Regions from separate parts of the Streptomyces sp. NPDC001904 genome, predicted to be linked through region 1. Evidence: riboswitches for the same ligand, from Rfam matches in the RefSeq annotation. Region 1 holds a riboswitch; the other holds the start of a gene.
The links. Region 1 has a riboswitch for S-adenosylmethionine ahead of thrC (threonine synthase). Riboswitches for the same ligand answer to the same signal wherever they lie in the genome.
Positions count from the first base shown of each region.

Region 1 (8,900 bases):
CGGCGTTCAGACCGTGGCCGACGGCCAGGTTCCGAACCTTCTCCACGACGACGCCACCCTCAAGGCCGCCGTTGACGGCGATCTGCTTGAGCGGGGCCTCCAGGGCGAGCTTCACGGCGTTGGCGCCGGTCGCCTCGTCACCCTGCAGCTCCAGCTTCTCGAAGACCGCGGAGGCCTGGAGGAGGGCCACGCCACCACCGGCGACGATGCCCTCTTCGACGGCCGCCTTCGCGTTGCGAACGGCGTCCTCGATGCGGTGCTTGCGCTCCTTGAGCTCGACCTCGGTCGCGGCACCGGCCTTGATGACCGCAACACCGCCGGCGAGCTTCGCCAGGCGCTCCTGCAGCTTCTCGCGGTCGTAGTCGCTGTCCGAGTTCTCGATCTCGGCACGGATCTGGTTGACGCGGCCCTGGACCTGGTCGCTGTCACCGGAGCCGTCGACGATCGTCGTCTCGTCCTTGGTGATGACGACCTTGCGGGCGCGGCCGAGCAGGTCGAGACCGGCGTTCTCCAGCTTGAGGCCGACCTCCTCGGAGATGACGGTGCCACCGGTGAGGATGGCGATGTCGCCGAGCATGGCCTTGCGGCGGTCACCGAAGCCCGGGGCCTTGACGGCGACGGACTTGAAGGTGCCACGGATCTTGTTGACGACCAGGGTCGACAGGGCCTCGCCCTCGACGTCCTCGGCGATGATCAGCAGGGGCTTGCCCGACTGCATGACCTTCTCGAGCAGCGGAAGGAGGTCCTTCACGTTGCCGATCTTCGAGTTGACGATCAGGATGTACGGGTCCTCCAGCGAGGCCTCCATACGCTCCATGTCGGTGGCGAAGTACGCCGAGATGTAGCCCTTGTCGAAGCGCATGCCCTCGGTGAGCTCAAGCTCGAGACCGAAGGTCTGCGACTCCTCGACGGTGATGACGCCTTCCTTGCCGACCTTGTCCATCGCCTCGGCGATGAGCTCGCCGATCTGGGTGTCGGCGGCGGAGATGGAGGCCGTCGAAGCGATCTGCTCCTTGGTCTCGACCTCCTTGGCCTGCTCGAGCAGCGCACCGGAGACGGCCTCGACGGCCTTCTCGATGCCGCGCTTGAGGGCCATCGGGTTGGCACCGGCGGCCACGTTGCGCAGACCCTCGCGCACCAGGGCCTGGGCCAGGACGGTCGCGGTCGTCGTGCCGTCACCGGCGACGTCGTCCGTCTTCTTCGCGACCTCCTTGACCAGCTCGGCGCCGATCTTCTCGTACGGGTCCTCGAGCTCGATCTCCTTGGCGATGGACACACCATCGTTGGTGATCGTGGGGGCGCCCCACTTCTTCTCGAGGACGACGTTGCGACCCTTGGGGCCCAGGGTCACCTTGACGGCGTCGGCGAGCTGGTTCATGCCGCGCTCGAGGCCGCGCCGTGCCTCCTCGTCGAACGCGATGATCTTGGCCATGTGAAGTGGTCCTCCCGGACGGGGTGGAAACGCAAACGGACCGTGCTGGTGCCCGCGACGGACGGCCCTTGAGCCTTGTGGTTCCTTGCCCCACCCGGCTCCCGGACCTCACCGACCCGATCCAAGTTCTGTCACTCTCACTCGGAGAGTGCTAAGCCCAATGATTAGCACTCGGCCCATGCGAGTGCAAGCGGCTATCACAGATCGGGCGGTGGTGCGCGCCCGCGCACGGCAGCACGAAGGGCCCGCCCCGGCGAACCGGGAGCGGGCCCTTCATGGACCGTACGAAGCTTGTGTGCTGCAGTCGGTCGATCGCTCAGCCGGCGGCCAGGCGGACCATGTCGGCCTGCGGCCCCTTCTGGCCCTGCGAGATCTCGAATTCAACTCGCTGACCCTCTTCGAGGGTGCGGTAGCCGTCCATCTGAATCGCGCTGTAGTGGACGAAAACATCCGCACCACCGTCGACCGCGATGAAGCCGTACCCCTTCTCCGCGTTGAACCACTTGACGGTGCCCTGAGCCATGCCTAACTCCCCTATTACTGGCCCTTGCGCGAGTCCGCACTTCGCGGACCCGGGTCAGACCTCACGCCCCAAAGGGTTTGGGGGTGTGCGCCGGAACGCGTCGACCGCGGCTGAATGTATCTGCCCAACTGCCGTCTGCAACAGGTCAGTCGGACGAGAATTCTGGGCACGCATGATCGCGGAAACCGGGCCAACTGCATGGATCCCAGGGCAAGTCGGGCCGCACAAATGCCATAAAAGGCCTGAATGGGCGGGACACATTGGCTGCTTCTTGTCGCGCTTCGGGCGGGAACTCATATGCGCCCGTCATGGCATCACGTTCGGAATCGAACCAGCTTCCCCAACTGTACCGCGCTCAACCATGCAGAATTGCCCCCTCCGCTTTCCTCGCGGAGGGGGCAATTCGGATGACTCTGTGTGTGTCAGCCGCCGGCGACGGCGGGAATGATCGAAACTCCGGCGCCGTCGGGCGTGGCGGTGTCGAGGCCCTGCTCGAAGCGGACGTCGTCGTCGTTCACGTACACGTTGACGAACCGGCGCAGCTTGCCCTGGTCGTCGAGGACGCGGGCGGCGATCCCGGTGTGGTTCTTCTCCAGGTCGGCGATGACGTCGGCGAGCGTGGCGCCCTCGGCGCTGACCTCGGCCTGACCGCCGGTGTAGGTGCGGAGGATGGTGGGGATCCGGACGGAAACGCTCATGGGTTCACCTCGGTCTTTTCAGCCCCTCCGGCGTTTGAGGAGCGGGGTCCGGGGGCGGAGCCCCCGGCTACGGGAAGGGGCGGATCTACTCGGCGGCGAGCCCGGCGGCGCGGAACGCCTCCAGAGACGGCCGGATGGTCGCGGTGGCCTGCGACGACTCGGCGACGGCGTCCAGGGTCTTGAGCCCGTCACCGGTGTTCAGCACGACGGTGGTGAGCGACGGGTCGATCAGCCCGGCCTCGATGAGCTTCTTGGTGACGCCGACGGTCACGCCGCCCGCGGTCTCCGCGAAGATGCCCTCGGTCTGCGCGAGCAGCTTGATCGCTTCGACGACCTGCTCGTCGTCGACGTCCTCCACGGCGCCACCGGTGCGGCGCGCGATGTCGAGGACGTACGGCCCGTCGGCCGGGTTGCCGATCGCGAGCGACTTGGCGATCGTGTTCGGCTTCTGCGGCCGCACCACGTCGTGGCCGCCCTTGTACGCGACCGAGACCGGGGAGCAGCCCTCGGCCTGGGCGCCGAAGAGCTTGTACGGCTTGTCCTCGACGAGGCCGAGCGCGATCAGCTCCTTCAGACCCTTGTCGATCTTCGTGAACTGCGAGCCGGACGCGATCGGGATGACCAGCTGGTCCGGGAGCCGCCAGCCCAGCTGCTCGCAGATCTCGTAGGCGAGCGTCTTGGAGCCCTCGCCGTAGTACGGGCGCAGGTTGACGTTGACGAAGCCCCAGCCCTCGCCCAGCGGGTCGCCGATGAGCTCGGAGCAGAAGCGGTTCACGTCGTCGTAGTTGCCCTCGATGGCGACGAGGTCACCGCCGTAGACACCGGCCATGACGACCTTGCCCTGCTCCAGGTCGTGCGGGATGAAGACGCAGGAGCGGAAGCCGGCGCGGGCGGCGGCGGCGCCGACGGCACCCGCCAGGTTGCCGGTGGAGGAGCAGGACAGGGTGGTGAAGCCGAAGGCGCGCGCGGCCTCGATGGCCTGCGCGACGACCCGGTCCTTGAAGGAGTGCGTCGGGTTGCCGGAGTCGTCCTTGACGAACAGCTTGCCCTGCTCGACGCCGAGTTCGCGGGCGAGGTTGTCGGCCTTGACCAGCTTGGTCCAGCCGGGGTTCAGGTTCGGCTTCTCGGCGACGTCGGCCGGGACGGGCAGGAGGGGGGCGTAGCGCCAGATGTTGGCGGGGCCGGCCTCGATCTGCTTGCGGAGCGCCTCGGGATCGCCGGCCGGCAGGTCGTAGGCGACTTCCAGAGGCCCGAAACACTCGACGCAGGCGAAGACCGGACCGAGCGGGACGGTGGCGCCGCACTCGCGGCAGGAGAGGCCCGAAGCGGGTCCGAGGTCGACGGCGGCGTTCGTCGAAGCGGTGGTTCCGGTCGCGACAGTCTGTACAGCCATGAGAGGCGAGGCCCTTTCTCCTCATCTTCCTCGCGACGCATCTCGCCGCGAGACGGAATTGGCACCGTCCCCACCGTGACCTCGTCGGTCGGCGGGAGGGTTGCCGGGGCTTCAACGGGCCGTATCCCTCTGCCCCTCTGGATGAGCGGTATTCGATTGTGTGGATGGAGTTGTACGGGCTCGTCGACCCCGACATGCGATGGTCACGGACCCTGTTCAAGACTGTAACTGAAGGGGTGGACCCTTGAGATAGTCGTCCGAACCGCGAGATGGATCACAAACGGGAGGGCCTTGGCCGTGCTGGAAGAAGTCGAGGGCTGGCTCAAGCGGCGCTCCTGGTCCGTGGCCGACCGCCCCATGGCCCGGCTGATCGCCGCGAAGCGGGCGTCGGGCCGGACGGTGAGCGTCGTCCTGCCCGCGCTGAACGAGGAGGAGACGGTCGGGGAGATCGTCTCGGTGATCCGGCGCGAGCTGATGACGGAGGCGGTGCCGCTGGTCGACGAGATCGTGGTCGTCGACTCCGGCTCCACGGACCGCACCTCCGAGGTCGCGGCGGCGGCCGGGGCGCGCGTCGAGCACCGGGACACGATCCTGCCGCGGATCCCGGCCCGCCCCGGGAAGGGCGAGGTGCTGTGGCGCTCGCTGCTCGTCACGTCCGGTGACATCGTGTGCTTCGTCGACGCCGATCTGAAGGAGTTCTCGGCGGACTTCGTCTCCGGCATCGTCGGCCCGCTCCTCACCGACCCGGACGTGGACTTCGTGAAGGCCATGTACGACCGCCCGCTGGGCGAGGCGGCCGGACAGGGCGGCCGGGTCACCGAGCTGATGGCCCGGCCGGTGCTCAATCTGCACTGGCCCCAGCTGGCCGGATTCGTCCAGCCGCTGGGCGGCGAGTACGCGGCCCGCCGGAGCCTGCTGGAGCGGCTGCCGTTCCCGGTCGGCTACGGGGTGGAGCTGGGGCTGCTGGTCGACGCGCTGCACACCGTGGGCCTGGACGCGCTCGCCCAGGTCGACGTCGGTGTCAGGAAGCACCGGCACCAGGACGGGCAGGCGCTCGGCCGGATGGCGGCGGCGATCTACCGCACGGCCCAGCTGCGGCTCGCGCGCGGGCACCTGGTGCGGCCGGTGCTGACCCAGTTCGAGCGGGGCGCGGACGGCTTCGAGCCGCGGGTGCACTCCGTGGACACCGAGGAGCGGCCGCCGATGACCGAAATCAGTGAGTATGCGGAGCGTCGCGTCGCTTAATCACGGGATAATACGGTCTTTTCCCTACATTGCTCCGTATGTGGCTGAGACAGGTACAGAGCACCTTGGCGGCGCTTGCCGCCACAGCAGCGGCCGCCGCGACCCTCGTCGCCGCGGCCGCTCCCGCGTCCGCGGTCGTGGTCGAGCCGTTCGCCCAGCGCTACGACGAGGCCGTCTACGGCGACTTCATCACGCTGGGCAACACGGTGATGCAGTGTCCGTCCACGCCCGCCGACGACGCGACGCGCTGCCGGGCGGCGCAGGCCGGGACGACCTCGGAGAACAACAACCAGTTCGACATGCAGTACACGGACACCGCCGGGTTCGGCACCTCCGTGACCAACTCCTCGACCGGGCAGGTCACCGTCCCGCCCGGCGCCACCGTCGCCTACGCCCGCCTGTTCTGGGGCGGCAACGACGGCACGTACAAGCTGGGGAACAACCAGATCACGCGCTGCGACACCGCGGGCCTCGCCACCTCGCCCGCCGGTGACCCGCTCACGCAGCAGCCGCTGGTCAGGGTCGGCGGCGGCACCGCGACCCGGGCCACCGTGCAGAACGCGGTGCGCACCCCGGCCGCGGTCGGCGGCCCGCACTACTACACCGCGGAGTCCGACGTCACCGCGCTGTTCGCGGGCGTCACCACCGGCACCCCGGTGCCGGTCGCGGTCGGCGACATCTGGGCGCCGACCGGCAAGGGCTGCGTCGGCGGCTGGTCGCTGACCGTCGTCTACAAGTACGACGGGCCCAACGAGCAGTACGCGCCCTCCCGCCGCAACGTCTACATCTACGGCGGCCACGTGGTGCAGCAGTCCAAGGACCCGGACACCACGATCGGCATCGACGGCTTCTACCGCGCGGGCAACAAGGACGTGCGGGCGAGCGTGACCGCCTACGAGGGCGACGCGAACGTGGCCGGTGACGCGTTCCTGGTCAACGGCACACAGATCGCCGACCCGGACAGCGGCGGCGCCGCCACCAACTTCTTCAACAGCCGCGCCGAGGGCTGCCTCGACCCGTGCGAGGGCAACAACTTCAGCATCGACGCGAAGACCGCGACGATCCCCTCCAGCGTCATCCCGGAGGGCTCGACCTCCGCGAACCTGACCTTCCGCACGCGGGGCGACACCTACGTGCCGTCGGCGCTGGCGTTCTCGGTGCCGGTGCCCGACCTGGAGGTCAGGAAGACCGCGTCGCCGAAGAAGGTCAGGCCCGGCGGCAAGGTGACGTACACGGTCACCGCCAAGAACATCGGCGGCGTCGACTACCCCGGCGCCAAGTTCGCCGACGACCTGTCCGACCTGCTCGACGACGCGACGTACAACAACGACGCGAAGGCGAGCACCGGCACCGTCACCTACGACCGGCCCCGGCTGAACTGGACCGGCACCGTGCCAGAGGGGAAGACGGCGACGATCACCTACAGCGTTACCGTCGACGACCCGGTCGGCGGTGACGGCAAGCTCACCAACAACGTCACCGCCGACACCCCGCGCACCAACTGCGACGACACCTCGACCGACCCGAACTGCGGCGCCGCCCCCACCATCGAGGAGCCGCCGCCGGCGCCGCCGCAGCTGGTCGTCACCCTCCCCGACCTGCCGGACAGCCCGCCGCCGGGCGACACCGTCGTCCCCGTCGTCATCCGCAACCCGGCCTCCGTCCCGCAGAAGACGGAGATCACGGACGAGGACGGCACCGTCCACGGCATCACGGTCCCGGCGCACGGCCAGGTGAAGGTCCCGCTGCGGGTGAAGGTCCCGAACACCCCGGGCGCGAAGGTCGTACGCCATCTGACGGTCCCGAACAGCAACTGCGCGGCGGGCACCGGCCCGCGGTGCACGATCACCTTCACCGTGGGCCGCGTCCAGGCCAGGCCCACGCCGCCGCGACCCAGGCCGCAGGAACCCGAGCTGGCGGCGACCGGCGCGGACGTCCCCGTCCTGCTCTACGGCGGGCTGGCCCTGTCGCTGTGCGGGCTCGGCGCGCTGGTCCTCTCGGCGGTCCGCCGCCGCAAGGACTGACCTGCGCCGGAGGAGTTGTATACGGCCGGGTCCCCGTCGGGACCCGGCCGTACGTTTGAGGGTCCGGGGGGCGGGCTAGTTTCGCCTTATGGCTTCCACGCATGGTGCTGCTGAGGTTCTCGTCGCGTCCAACCGCGGCCCGGTCTCGTACGTCGTCGGGGACGACGGCTCGGTCGAGACGAAGCGCGGGGGTGGCGGACTGGTCTCCGCGCTCAGCGTCGTCGAGGACAAACTCTGGGTCTGCGCGGCGCTCGACGACGGCGACCGGGCGGCGGTGCGCCGGGGCGTCACCGAGCCGGGCGTGCGGATGCTCGACATCGACGCCGACGTGCACGCCGACGCGTACAACGGGATCGCGAACTCGGTGCTGTGGTTCGTGCACCACATGCTCTACCAGACGCCTCTGGAGCCGTCGTTCGGCCCGGAGTTCCGCCGCCGGTGGGCCTCCTACGAGGAGTACAACCGGGCCTTCGCCGAGGCGCTGGCCGAGGAGGCCGCGCCGGGCGCCACCGTCGTCGTCCAGGACTACCACCTGGCCCTGGTCCCCGGGATGCTCCGCGAACTCCGTGACGACCTGCGCATCGGGCACTTCTCGCACACGCCGTGGGCGCCCGTGGACTACTTCCGGATGCTGCCCGACGACATCGCCGAGCAGTTGCTGCGCGGGATGCTCGGCGCGGACCGGCTGGCCTTCCTGACCCGCCGCTGGGCGGACGCGTTCACCGAGTGCTGTACGCGGATCATCGGGGGCACGTCGGGCACCCGGGTCGGGGTGCACGGGCTCGGCGCCGACGCCGACTTCCTGCGCGAACGCTCGCACCGGCCCGACGTCGAGGAGCGGCTCGCCGCCCTGCGCGAGCAGATCGGGCCCGGCCGCAAGACCGTGGTCCGGGTGGACCGCACCGAGCTGTCCAAGAACATCGTGCGCGGCCTGCACGCGTACGAGCTGTTCCTGGAGACGCATCCCGAGTGGCGGGAGAAGGTCGTCCACGTCGCGTTCGCCTATCCCTCGCGTCAGGACCTGGCCGTGTACCGCGACTACACCGCGGAGGTCTCGCGGGTCGCCGACGCCGTCAACGCGCGCTTCGGCACCGAGGGGTGGACCCCGGTCGTCCTGCACGTGAAGGACGACTTCGCGCGCTCGCTGGCCGCGTACCGGCTCGCCGACGTGGCCCTGGTCAACCCGATCCGTGACGGCATGAACCTCGTCGCGAAGGAGGTGCCGGTGGTCTCCGACGACGGGTGTGCGCTGGTGCTGTCGCGGGAGGCCGGGGCGTTCGAGGAGCTGGGCGAGGACGCGCTGGTGGTGAACCCGTACGACGTCTCGGCCACGGCTTCGGCGCTGGCCGACGCGTTGGCCATGCCGGCCGACGAGCGCGCCGAACGCACCAAGCGCCTGTCGGCAGCGGCCACCGCATTGCCGCCCGGCACCTGGTTCCTGGACCAGCTGCACGCCCTCCGCGACTGAGTTTCCGTCAGGTGGTGGGCAAGGTGCGGGACAGGTCGGTCAGGAAGGTGACCAGTTCGGCCGGGCCGGGGACCGTCAGGTCGGCGCGGGTGGCGAGGTCCGGGACCTCGGTGCCGC
Region 1 covers NZ_JBEOYI010000019.1:22,132-31,031, forward strand. The annotation lists gene groL (chaperonin GroEL) at 1-1,432, opposite strand, end outside; gene ABT127_RS26615 (cold-shock protein) at 1,749-1,955, opposite strand; gene ABT127_RS26620 (MoaD/ThiS family protein) at 2,378-2,653, opposite strand; gene thrC (threonine synthase) at 2,739-4,046, opposite strand; SAM riboswitch class I at 4,065-4,194, opposite strand; gene ABT127_RS26630 (glucosyl-3-phosphoglycerate synthase) at 4,344-5,291, shown strand; gene ABT127_RS26635 (DUF7927 domain-containing protein) at 5,330-7,315, shown strand; gene ABT127_RS26640 (alpha,alpha-trehalose-phosphate synthase (UDP-forming)) at 7,404-8,783, shown strand; gene otsB (trehalose-phosphatase) at 8,791-8,900, opposite strand, start outside.

Region 2 (8,900 bases), on a different contig from region 1:
GCACGAGCAGTACAAGCCCGCCGAGATCGGCCCGACGGTCGACGAGAACGGTGTGGAGCGCAAGGTGTCGCGTGCGCAGAAGCTGCGCGCCAAGCTGTCGAAGGGCTACTACGGGGAGCACAACCAGATCCCCAAGCCCACCGCCGAGGAGTACAAGGAGATCACCAGCGGCCACGGCCACCACTGATCTCTGAGGTTCCACCTCCGACGCTGATCGCCACGGCAAGAGCCCTCGTCCAGGCACTGGACGGGGGCTCTTTGCCGTCTCCGCCGCTCGATAAGGTGGGTGCCGTTCCCCATCCTCGTACGGACAACACCACAGGAGCGGCCATGAGCGCTTTGACCCCCGCTGGAGGCGACACCGCGGCGGGCCGTTCCTGGCCCAGTGTGCTGAACGGACTCCTCGACGGGCGCGACCAGAGCGCCGACGACACCGCCTGGGCGATGGACCGCATCATGAGCGGCGAGGCGACCGACGCGCAGATCGCCGCCTTCGTGGTCGCGCTGCGCGCCAAGGGCGAGACCGTCGAGGAGATCACCGGTCTGGTCCGCGCCATGTACGAGCACGCCAACACCATCGAGGTGCCCGGCGAGACCGTCGACATCGTCGGGACGGGCGGCGACGGCGCGAAGACCGTCAACATCTCCACCATGTCCGCCATCGTGATCGCCGGCGCGGGGACCAAGGTCGTCAAGCACGGCAACCGGGCGGCCTCGTCCGCCTCCGGCTCCTCGGACGTCCTGGAGAAGCTGGGCGTCAACCTGGACCTGACGCCGGCCCGCGTCCCCCAGGTGGCCGAAGAAGCGGGCATCACCTTCTGCTTCGCGGTCAAGTTCCACCCGGCGCTGCGGTACGCGGGCGCGGCCCGCGGCCAGATCGGCATCCGTACGGTGTTCAACCTGCTCGGCCCGCTGACCAACCCGGCCCGGGTGAGCGCGCAGGCCGTCGGGGTCGCCGATCCGCGGATGGCCCCGGTGGTCGCCGGGGTCTTCGCCGAGCGCGGCAACTCCTCCCTGGTCTTCCGCGGTGACGACGGGCTCGACGAGCTGACCATCACCGGGACCTCCCGGGTCTGGGTCGTGCGCGACGGAGCCGTCCGCGAGGAGGTCTTCGACCCGCGTGACGTCGGTATCGAGCCGGTCGGCATCGAGGCGCTGCGCGGCGGCGACCCGTCCTTCAACGCCGAGGTCGCCCGGCGGATCCTCGACGGGGAGCGGGGCCCGGTGCGGGACGCCGTGCTGCTGAACTCCGCCGCCGCGCTCGTCGCCGTACGCCCCGGTGGCGGCACGCTCGTCGAGCAGATCAGGGCCGGTATGGAGCGGGCCGCCGAGTCGATCGACTCCGGCGCCGCGAAGGCCACCCTGGAGCGGTGGGTCGTCGCCAGCAACCGCTGAGTGTGACGCAGGGCGCAGTCCTTCCTGTCTCAGGAGATGGACTGCGCCCTTGCCATTCCGGATACGTGTGGCAGGATCCTCTACAAGGTCATGAGTGACAGCGATCGAGGCCCCAGCCCGCTGTCCGGCAACCCTCCGTCCGTGGCGGGGTGCCCTGGGTGAAGACCAGGCCGTAGGCAGCGAGGTCTATGGCAAGCGCGGACCCCTGCACACCCTGGGGTCCTGGTCCTCAAGGGAGCAGTCTCGTGAGCAAGCGAATGCGATAGGGCGTTTCGGCCCCGCCTCTGCGTACCCGTTCCACTTTTCTTTCCATGCCGTCGAGCCCTGTTCCGTAGCGCTCAGCCGTGGCTTCGGCATGGTCAATTCGCTTACCGCGCCAGGGAGTTCACCCATGTCTGTTTCCGTCGCCGCCGCTGCCTGTACCCCGGCCCCCACCGACATCGCGGCCCCGCTTCCCGTGCTCGGCCGGGACGTCACCGTGCCGCTCGTCACCGGTGGCGAGGTGACCTACGCGGCCCTCGACTACGCCGCCAGCGCGCCGGCCCTGCAGCGGGTGTGGGACGACGTCGCCGCGTACGCCCCGTACTACGGCAGCGTGCACCGCGGCGCCGGGTACCTCTCCCAGCTCTCCACCGACCTCTTCGAGAACTCCCGCCGGACGGTCGCCGAGTTCCTGGACTGCCGCGACGGCGACCAGGTCGTCTTCACCCGGTCGACGACCGACTCGCTCAACCTGCTCGCCGCCGCGCTCCCCGCCGACTGCCAGGTCTTCGTCTTCGAGACCGAGCACCACGCCTCGCTGCTGCCGTGGCGCGACGCGCAGGTCACCTACCTCAACGCGCCGCGCACCCCCGACGAGGCCGTCGCCACCCTGGAGCGTGCCCTCGCCGACCGCGATCCGTACGGCCCCGCCCTCGTCTGCGTCACCGGTGCCTCCAACGTCACCGGTGAGCTCTGGCCGGTGCGCGAACTGGCGGCGGCCGCTCACGCGCACGGTGCCCGCATCGTGCTCGACGCCGCCCAGCTCGCGCCCCACCACCCCGTCTCCGTGCAGGAACTGGACGTCGACTGGATCGCCTTCTCCGGACACAAGCTGTACGCGCCGTTCGGCTCCGGCGTGCTCGCCGGCCGCTCCGACTGGCTGACCGAGGCCGAGCCCTACCTCGCCGGCGGCGGCGCCTCCCGCAAGGTCGCCCGGCGCGCGGACGGCGGCGTGGACGTCGAGTGGCACGAGAGCGCGGCCCGGCACGAGGCGGGTTCGCCGAACGTCATCGGCGTGTACTCCATCGCCTCCGCCTGCAAGGCGCTGACCGAGGCCGGGTTCGACAGCCTCGTCGCGCGGGAGCAGTACCTGATCGGCAAGGTGCGCGACGGGCTCGCCGCCGTGCCCGAGGTGAAGGTGCTGTCCCTGTTCGGGGACGACGCCCCGCGCGTCGGCGTCATCTCCTTCGTGGTGGAGGGCTGGAACTCCTCCCACTTCGCCGCCGCGCTCTCCGCCGAGTACGGGATCGGGGTCCGCGACGGCCTGTTCTGCGCCCACCCGCTGGTGCGTACGCTGCTCGGCTCCGACCCGCAGACGCAGGGCGAGTGCGGGTCGCCCGAGGCGGCGCCCGGGGAGAAGTCGCTGAACGCGATCCGGGTCAGCTTCGGCGCCGGTACGCCCGACGAGCACGTCGACCGGTTCGTCGCGGCCGTCACCGAGCTGGTCCGCAACGGCGCCGCGTGGAGCTACCGCACCGAGCAGGGGCGGTGTGTTCCGGCGTCGTGAGGCTCGGCCAGTCATGAAAGCCGCAGTCGCGTCTGCCTGGTTCGTGGGCAGTGCGTCTGCGGCTTTTCTGTGGTTGCTCGCGCAGTTCCCCGCGCCCCTGGCGGGGCGCTCCTAGCCGTCCAGGCCGATCGAGAAGGCGGCCTCGAGGTCGTGCTGGGAGTAGGTGCGGAACGCGACGTGCGTGTCCGTCGCCTCGACGCCCTGGATCTTGCTGATCCGGCCGGGGATGACATCCGCGAGGTCGTCGTGGCGGGCGACGCGGACCATGGCGATCAGGTCGTAGGTGCCGGTGACGGAGAAGACCTCGCTGACGCTGTCCAGAGCCGCGATCGACTCGGCGATCTCGGGGATCCGGTCCACGCTGGTCTTGATGAGCACGATCGCGGTGATCACGGCTGGCTGTCTCCCTCGGTGGCCGTGGCATGGGTCGGCTCAACCTTAGCCCGGCCCCTGTACCGCACCCACGCGTAGAGGAACCCGAGGGAGAAGCCGACGAGGTGCGCCAGATAGGCGACCGCGGGCCCCTGGGTGTCCTGGCCCGCGGCCGCCCACTGCAGCGCCACCCAGAACGGCAGCACCACCCAGGCCGGAAAGCGCAGGGGCAGGAAGAGAAGGAACGGGAACAGGCTCGTCACCCGCGCTCCGGGGAACAGGTACAGGAAGGCGCCGAGGACCGCCGAGATGGCCCCCGAGGCGCCGACCAGGCTCTGGTCGGAGTCGGCGTGGGCGACCGCGTACGCGAACAGCGCCAGATACCCGGTGATCAGGTAGAAGAGCGCGTACTGGACGCGGCCCATGCGCTCCTCGGCCATCGCGCCGAAGACGTAGAGGAAGAGCATGTTGCCCAGCAGGTGCAGCCAGCTGCCGTGCACGAACAGAGCGGTGAGGGGAGTGAGGGCGGCCCGCGCCGATCCTGCGAAGAGTTCGGAGGGGACCACGCCCCAGCGATCGAAGTAGGCGGTCTGTTCCGTGAGCAGCCGGGCACCTGTGCCGTAGGTGGGATTGAAGCCCGAGGCGGGAGAGATCACGAAGACCGCACAGCACAGCGCGATGATCCCGTACGTGACCGGGGCCGGATGCCCTCTGAGGAATGCGGTCACTTTTCCGAATTTTCCGGTCGCGTCGCGCCCGTCGCCGATCATGGGAAGAGCATGACGCAAGGCGGGGAGCGGGCGGCGTACGGCAGGCCGTAGGGTTACGGGCAATACAGCAAGCACCACGCACCACGCCGTGCACGCGCGAGGAAGAGATGCTCTGAGATGACGGTTCCCCTGCCGACCGCCACCACCCGCTGGCGCTGCACGCTGTGCGGCAACCTGACGCGGTTCGACGTGACGCGCTCCTCGAAGGTCGTCGAGTACGTCCATCTCGACCTGGCCGGTGAGCCGAAGGTCGAGGAACGCGAGGTGGTCAGTGAGACCATCGAGTCGGTCCGCTGTCGCTGGTGCAACGCGGTGGACCAGGTGGAGATCGTCGACAGGCCGGGCACCGACTCCTGAAGGAGCCGGTGCACTCAAGACAGTTGGGGTGACGGATGGTGCAGAGCACGGGCGGGGAGGCCAAAGACCCTGAGCAGGCCGCCGCCGAGGTGCTCGACCGGCCGCTGCCCGAAGGCGTACGGCGTCGGGTCGTGCAGATCGTCTCCGACGGCTTCGGCGGGCTGACCGTCGGCGAACTCCCTGCGCAATTGCGGCAGTATGCCCGTTTCACCCCCACGCGGCGGGCCAAGTTCGCCGGCAACGCCATGGCCGCCGCGGTGGAGGGCGACACGATCTTCCGGCAGCGGATCGCCGAGCGGTTCCGTGAGGCGCAGCCCGAGCTGGCGGGCGCCCTGGAGTCCGGGTCGCCGCCGCCCGCCGCCGACCCGCTCGACGTCGCCGCCGCCGCGTACGTGCTGCGGCCCACCGGCTGGGTGAAGCTCGTGGCCGCCGCCGGCGAGGAGGCGCAGCGCGCCGACGCCGAGCGCGCCGACGAGGAGACCCGCGCCGAGCTGGAGCGGCTGCGCGCCGAGCTGGCCGAGGCGCAGACCCAGACCAGGGCCGAGACGGAACGGTTGCGCGCCGAGCTGGACGCGTCCCGGCGCGAGATCGACGCCGTGCACCGCAAGCTGCGCTCCGCGCAGAGCGACGTCAAGCGCGGTGAGGCCGCGGTGCGCAAGGCGCGCGGTGAGATCGACGCGGCACGGGCCGAGGCGCAGGCGCAGGTGTCGGCCGCGGAGAGCGAGACGCGGCGGCTGAAGGGCCGGCTGGGCGAGGTCGAGGCGGCCCTGGAGGCCTCCCGGCGCGCGGCCCGCGAAGGGCGCAGCGTCGAGGACATGCGCGTACGGCTGCTCCTGGACACCGTGCTCGACGCGGCCCAGGGGCTGCGCCGGGAGCTGGCGCTGCCGCCCGTGTCGGCACGGCCCGCCGACTCCGTGGACGCCGTGGAGCCGGGGAAGATGACCCCCAAGGACATCGCGGCGCGCGCGCTGCACGAGCACGACCCGGCCATCCTCGACCAGTTGCTGGCGCTGCCGCAGGCCCATCTCGTGGTCGACGGCTACAACGTCACCAAGACCGGCTATCCGACGATGCCGCTGGAGAAGCAGCGGCTGCGGCTGCTCGGCTCGCTCTCGCAGCTGGCCGCGCAGACCGGCGCCGAGGTGACCTGTGTCTTCGACGGGGCGGAGCTGGCCGCGCCGGTGCTGCTCGCGCCGCCGCGCGGGGTCCGGGTGCTGTTCTCCAAGGCGGGTGTCACCGCCGACGAGTTGATCCGGCAGCTGGTGCGCGCCGAGCCGCCCGGCCGGCCGGTGATCGTCGTCTCGACGGACCGCGAGGTCGCCGACGGGGTGGCGAAGGCCGGTGCGCGTCCGGTTGCGTCCGTCATGCTGCTGAAGCGCCTCTCCCGGGGCTGATGTCCGCATTCGGCGGAACTGCAACTTCCGTTCCGCTTGCCCGAATTGGCGAAACCTTCACGCAACGTAGCGTCAAAGCGACATCACTGCATGTGAGTTGAGTGCAAAGAATGCAGTGGGTGACCGAGATTTTTCCCGACAGGATTTGAACTGATCACAAGAAGGTCACTAGGGTCGAGCCTCGAACCTCCGCTCGGTTGATCACTCACATGAGGTGAGTGACGGTGGAGGGGCACCGCCCATCGGGTGTTCTTTGGGCGGCTGGAGGAAGAAGGAGCTCGCCTTCGTGGCGTCCCACCGTCGACCCAAGCAGCCGAGCCGCACCCGCGTGACCGTGCTCACCGCGACCGCCGCCGCTGCCGTGGCCCTTACGTCGCAGGCGGCCAGTGCCGCCCCCAAGCCCGACAAGAGCGAGGTCAAGGCCAAGGTCGACAAGCTCTACGAAGAGGCGGGTAAGGCCACCGACCTCTACAACGGGGCCAAGGAGAAGCAGAAGAAGCTGGAGAAGGAGATCGACCAGCTTCAGGACAAGGTCGCCCGCGAGCAGGACGAGCTCAACGAACTGCGCACCGGCATCGGCACGATGGCCAGCGAGCAGTACCGCTCCGGCGGCATCGACTCATCGGTCCAGCTCTTCCTCTCCGCCGACCCGGACGACTACCTCGACAAGGCGTCCACCCTCGACGCGCTCTCCGCCCAGCAGCTGGAGTCGCTGAAGAAGGTCCAGGCGAAGCAGCGCACCCTCGCCCAGGAGCGCGCCGAGGCCAGCGAGAAGCTCAAGGACCTCGCCGACACCCGCACCGAGCTCGGCAAGAAGAAGAAGGAAGTCCAGGGCAAGCTGAGCGAGGCGCAGAAGCTGCTCAACTCCCTGACCGCCGCCGAGCGCCAGCAGATGGCCGACGCCGAGACGCGCGCCAGCCGCTCCTCCGCCAGCCGCGTGGACCTCGGCAACGAGGCGGCCGCCTCCAAGTACGGCGCCGCCGCCCTGAGCGCCGCCGCCACCCAGCTCGGCAAGCCGTACGTCTCCGGCGGCACCGGCCCGAACTCCTACGACTGCTCGGGCCTGACCCAGTTCGCGTACAACCAGGCCGGCGTCGGCATCACCCGGACCACGTACACGCAGCAGAACGACGGCACCAAGATAGGCATGAGCCAGCTCAAGCCCGGTGACCTCGTGTTCTTCAACAACCTCGCGCACGTCGGCCTGTACGCCGGCAACGGCCAGGTGCTGCACGCCCCGCACCCGGGTGCCGTCGTCCGCTACGAGTCGATGAGCACCATCGGTTCGTTCCAGTTCGGCGTCCGCATCTGATCCTCGTACCAACGGCCTGAGGAGATCGGAAAACGCGCCCGTTCGGGCGAATCCCGACACCTTTCGCTGACCCCGCGCCCCGCCCATGACCTGCGTCAGAGGCGGGGCGCCGGTGTGTGCGCCCCGTGAAGGGTCTTTGGTGAGGGGGTGGTTGCGCGGCTACTGTCGGCCCGCACTTCCCCCGAGCTGAAGCCTGGGGGACCGTCAGCGGAAGGGAGAGCTGCCGCCCGTGGGGTCCCATCGCCGTACAGCGCACTCTCGGCAGTCAGGGTTCGACCTCGGTACGCGCGTCACCGTGCTGACCGTGGCCGCGGCGGGGGCCGTCGCCGCGCTCGGTGCCGCTCCCGCGGGCGCCGCGCCGCAGGACCGGCCCGCCGACACGAAGGCGGAGGTGGACCGCCTCTACGAGCAGGCGGAGCAGGCCACCGAGTCCTTCAACAAGGCGGACGAGCGCGCCGACCGGCTCCGCAAGGAACTCGCCAGGACCCAGGACGAGGTGGCCCGCGGGCAGGACCGGATCAACGCGATGCGGCAGGCGCTCGGGATGGTGGCCGGTGCCCAGTACCGCTCCGGCGGCATGGACCCCTCGCTCGTCCTGATGCTCTCCTCCGACCCGGAGGGCTATCTCGACCGGGCCGGCACGATGGACCGGATCAGCGCCCGCCAGGCCGACGACCTGGCGGAACTGCAGGGGGCCCAGCGACAGTTGGCGCAGCAGCGGGCCGAGGCCCGGCAGCAGCTCTCCGAGCTGGAGCAGAGCCGCAAGGCCGTCGCCCGGCACAAGCACACCGTCGAGAAGAAGCTGGCCAAGGCGCGGCGGCTGCTCAACTCCATGACGGGCCCCGACCGGGCCGCGTTCGATCGGGCCTCGCGCGGCGGCGCCCGCCCCGATCTGGCGGGCGCGGGCCCGGCCTCCTCGGCACGCGCCGCCGCGGCCCTCGCCGCCGCGCAGTCCGCGCTCGGCAAGCCCTACGTCTGGGGCGCCAGCGGGCCCTCCGGCTTCGACTGCTCGGGCCTGACCCAGTGGTCGTACGCGCAGGCGGGCGTCGGCCTGCCGCGCACCTCGCAGGAGCAGCGGTACGCGGGGCAGCAGGTGTCCCTGTCGCAGGCCCGCCCCGGCGATCTGGTCACCTACCGGGACGACGCCAGCCACGTCGGCATCTACGCGGGCAACGGGCAGGTGATCCACGCGCCCTACCCGGGCGCCGCGGTCCGCTACGACCCGGTCGGCATGATGCCCGTCTCATCCGTGACCCGGCCGTAGGCGCCCCGGGTCCGGTCCGCCGTACGATCGGCAAGATGGCTGGTCGTCGGCGTGCGATGAGCAGGGCGGGCTCCTTCGTGGCGCTCGGCGCCCTGCTCGCCGCCGTGTCCGCGTGCGGCGGTGGGGACGGGGCGCCGTCGGACGCCCGCTCGACCGCCGTGCAGCACGTCCTCGACCGCCGGGCCGCCGCCGTCGTCGCCGGGGACACGACGGCGTACCGGGCCACCGGCGACGCCGACCCCACGCTCCTGTCCGACCTCGCGGAGGT
Region 2 covers NZ_JBEOYI010000001.1:302,380-311,279, reverse strand. The annotation lists gene qcrB (cytochrome bc1 complex cytochrome b subunit) at 1-187, shown strand, start outside; gene trpD (anthranilate phosphoribosyltransferase) at 331-1,395, shown strand; SAM riboswitch class IV at 1,482-1,599, shown strand; gene ABT127_RS01370 (aminotransferase class V-fold PLP-dependent enzyme) at 1,787-3,163, shown strand; gene ABT127_RS01365 (Lrp/AsnC family transcriptional regulator) at 3,275-3,556, opposite strand; gene ABT127_RS01360 (rhomboid family intramembrane serine protease) at 3,553-4,305, opposite strand; gene ABT127_RS01355 (hypothetical protein) at 4,423-4,662, shown strand; gene ABT127_RS01350 (NYN domain-containing protein) at 4,698-6,056, shown strand; gene ABT127_RS01345 (C40 family peptidase) at 6,343-7,368, shown strand; gene ABT127_RS01340 (C40 family peptidase) at 7,598-8,632, shown strand; gene ABT127_RS01335 (gluzincin family metallopeptidase) at 8,668-8,900, shown strand, end outside.
Region 2: it holds a riboswitch for S-adenosylmethionine, as region 1 does, so the genes downstream of both, ABT127_RS01370 (aminotransferase class V-fold PLP-dependent enzyme) here and thrC (threonine synthase) in region 1, are expected to answer to the same signal.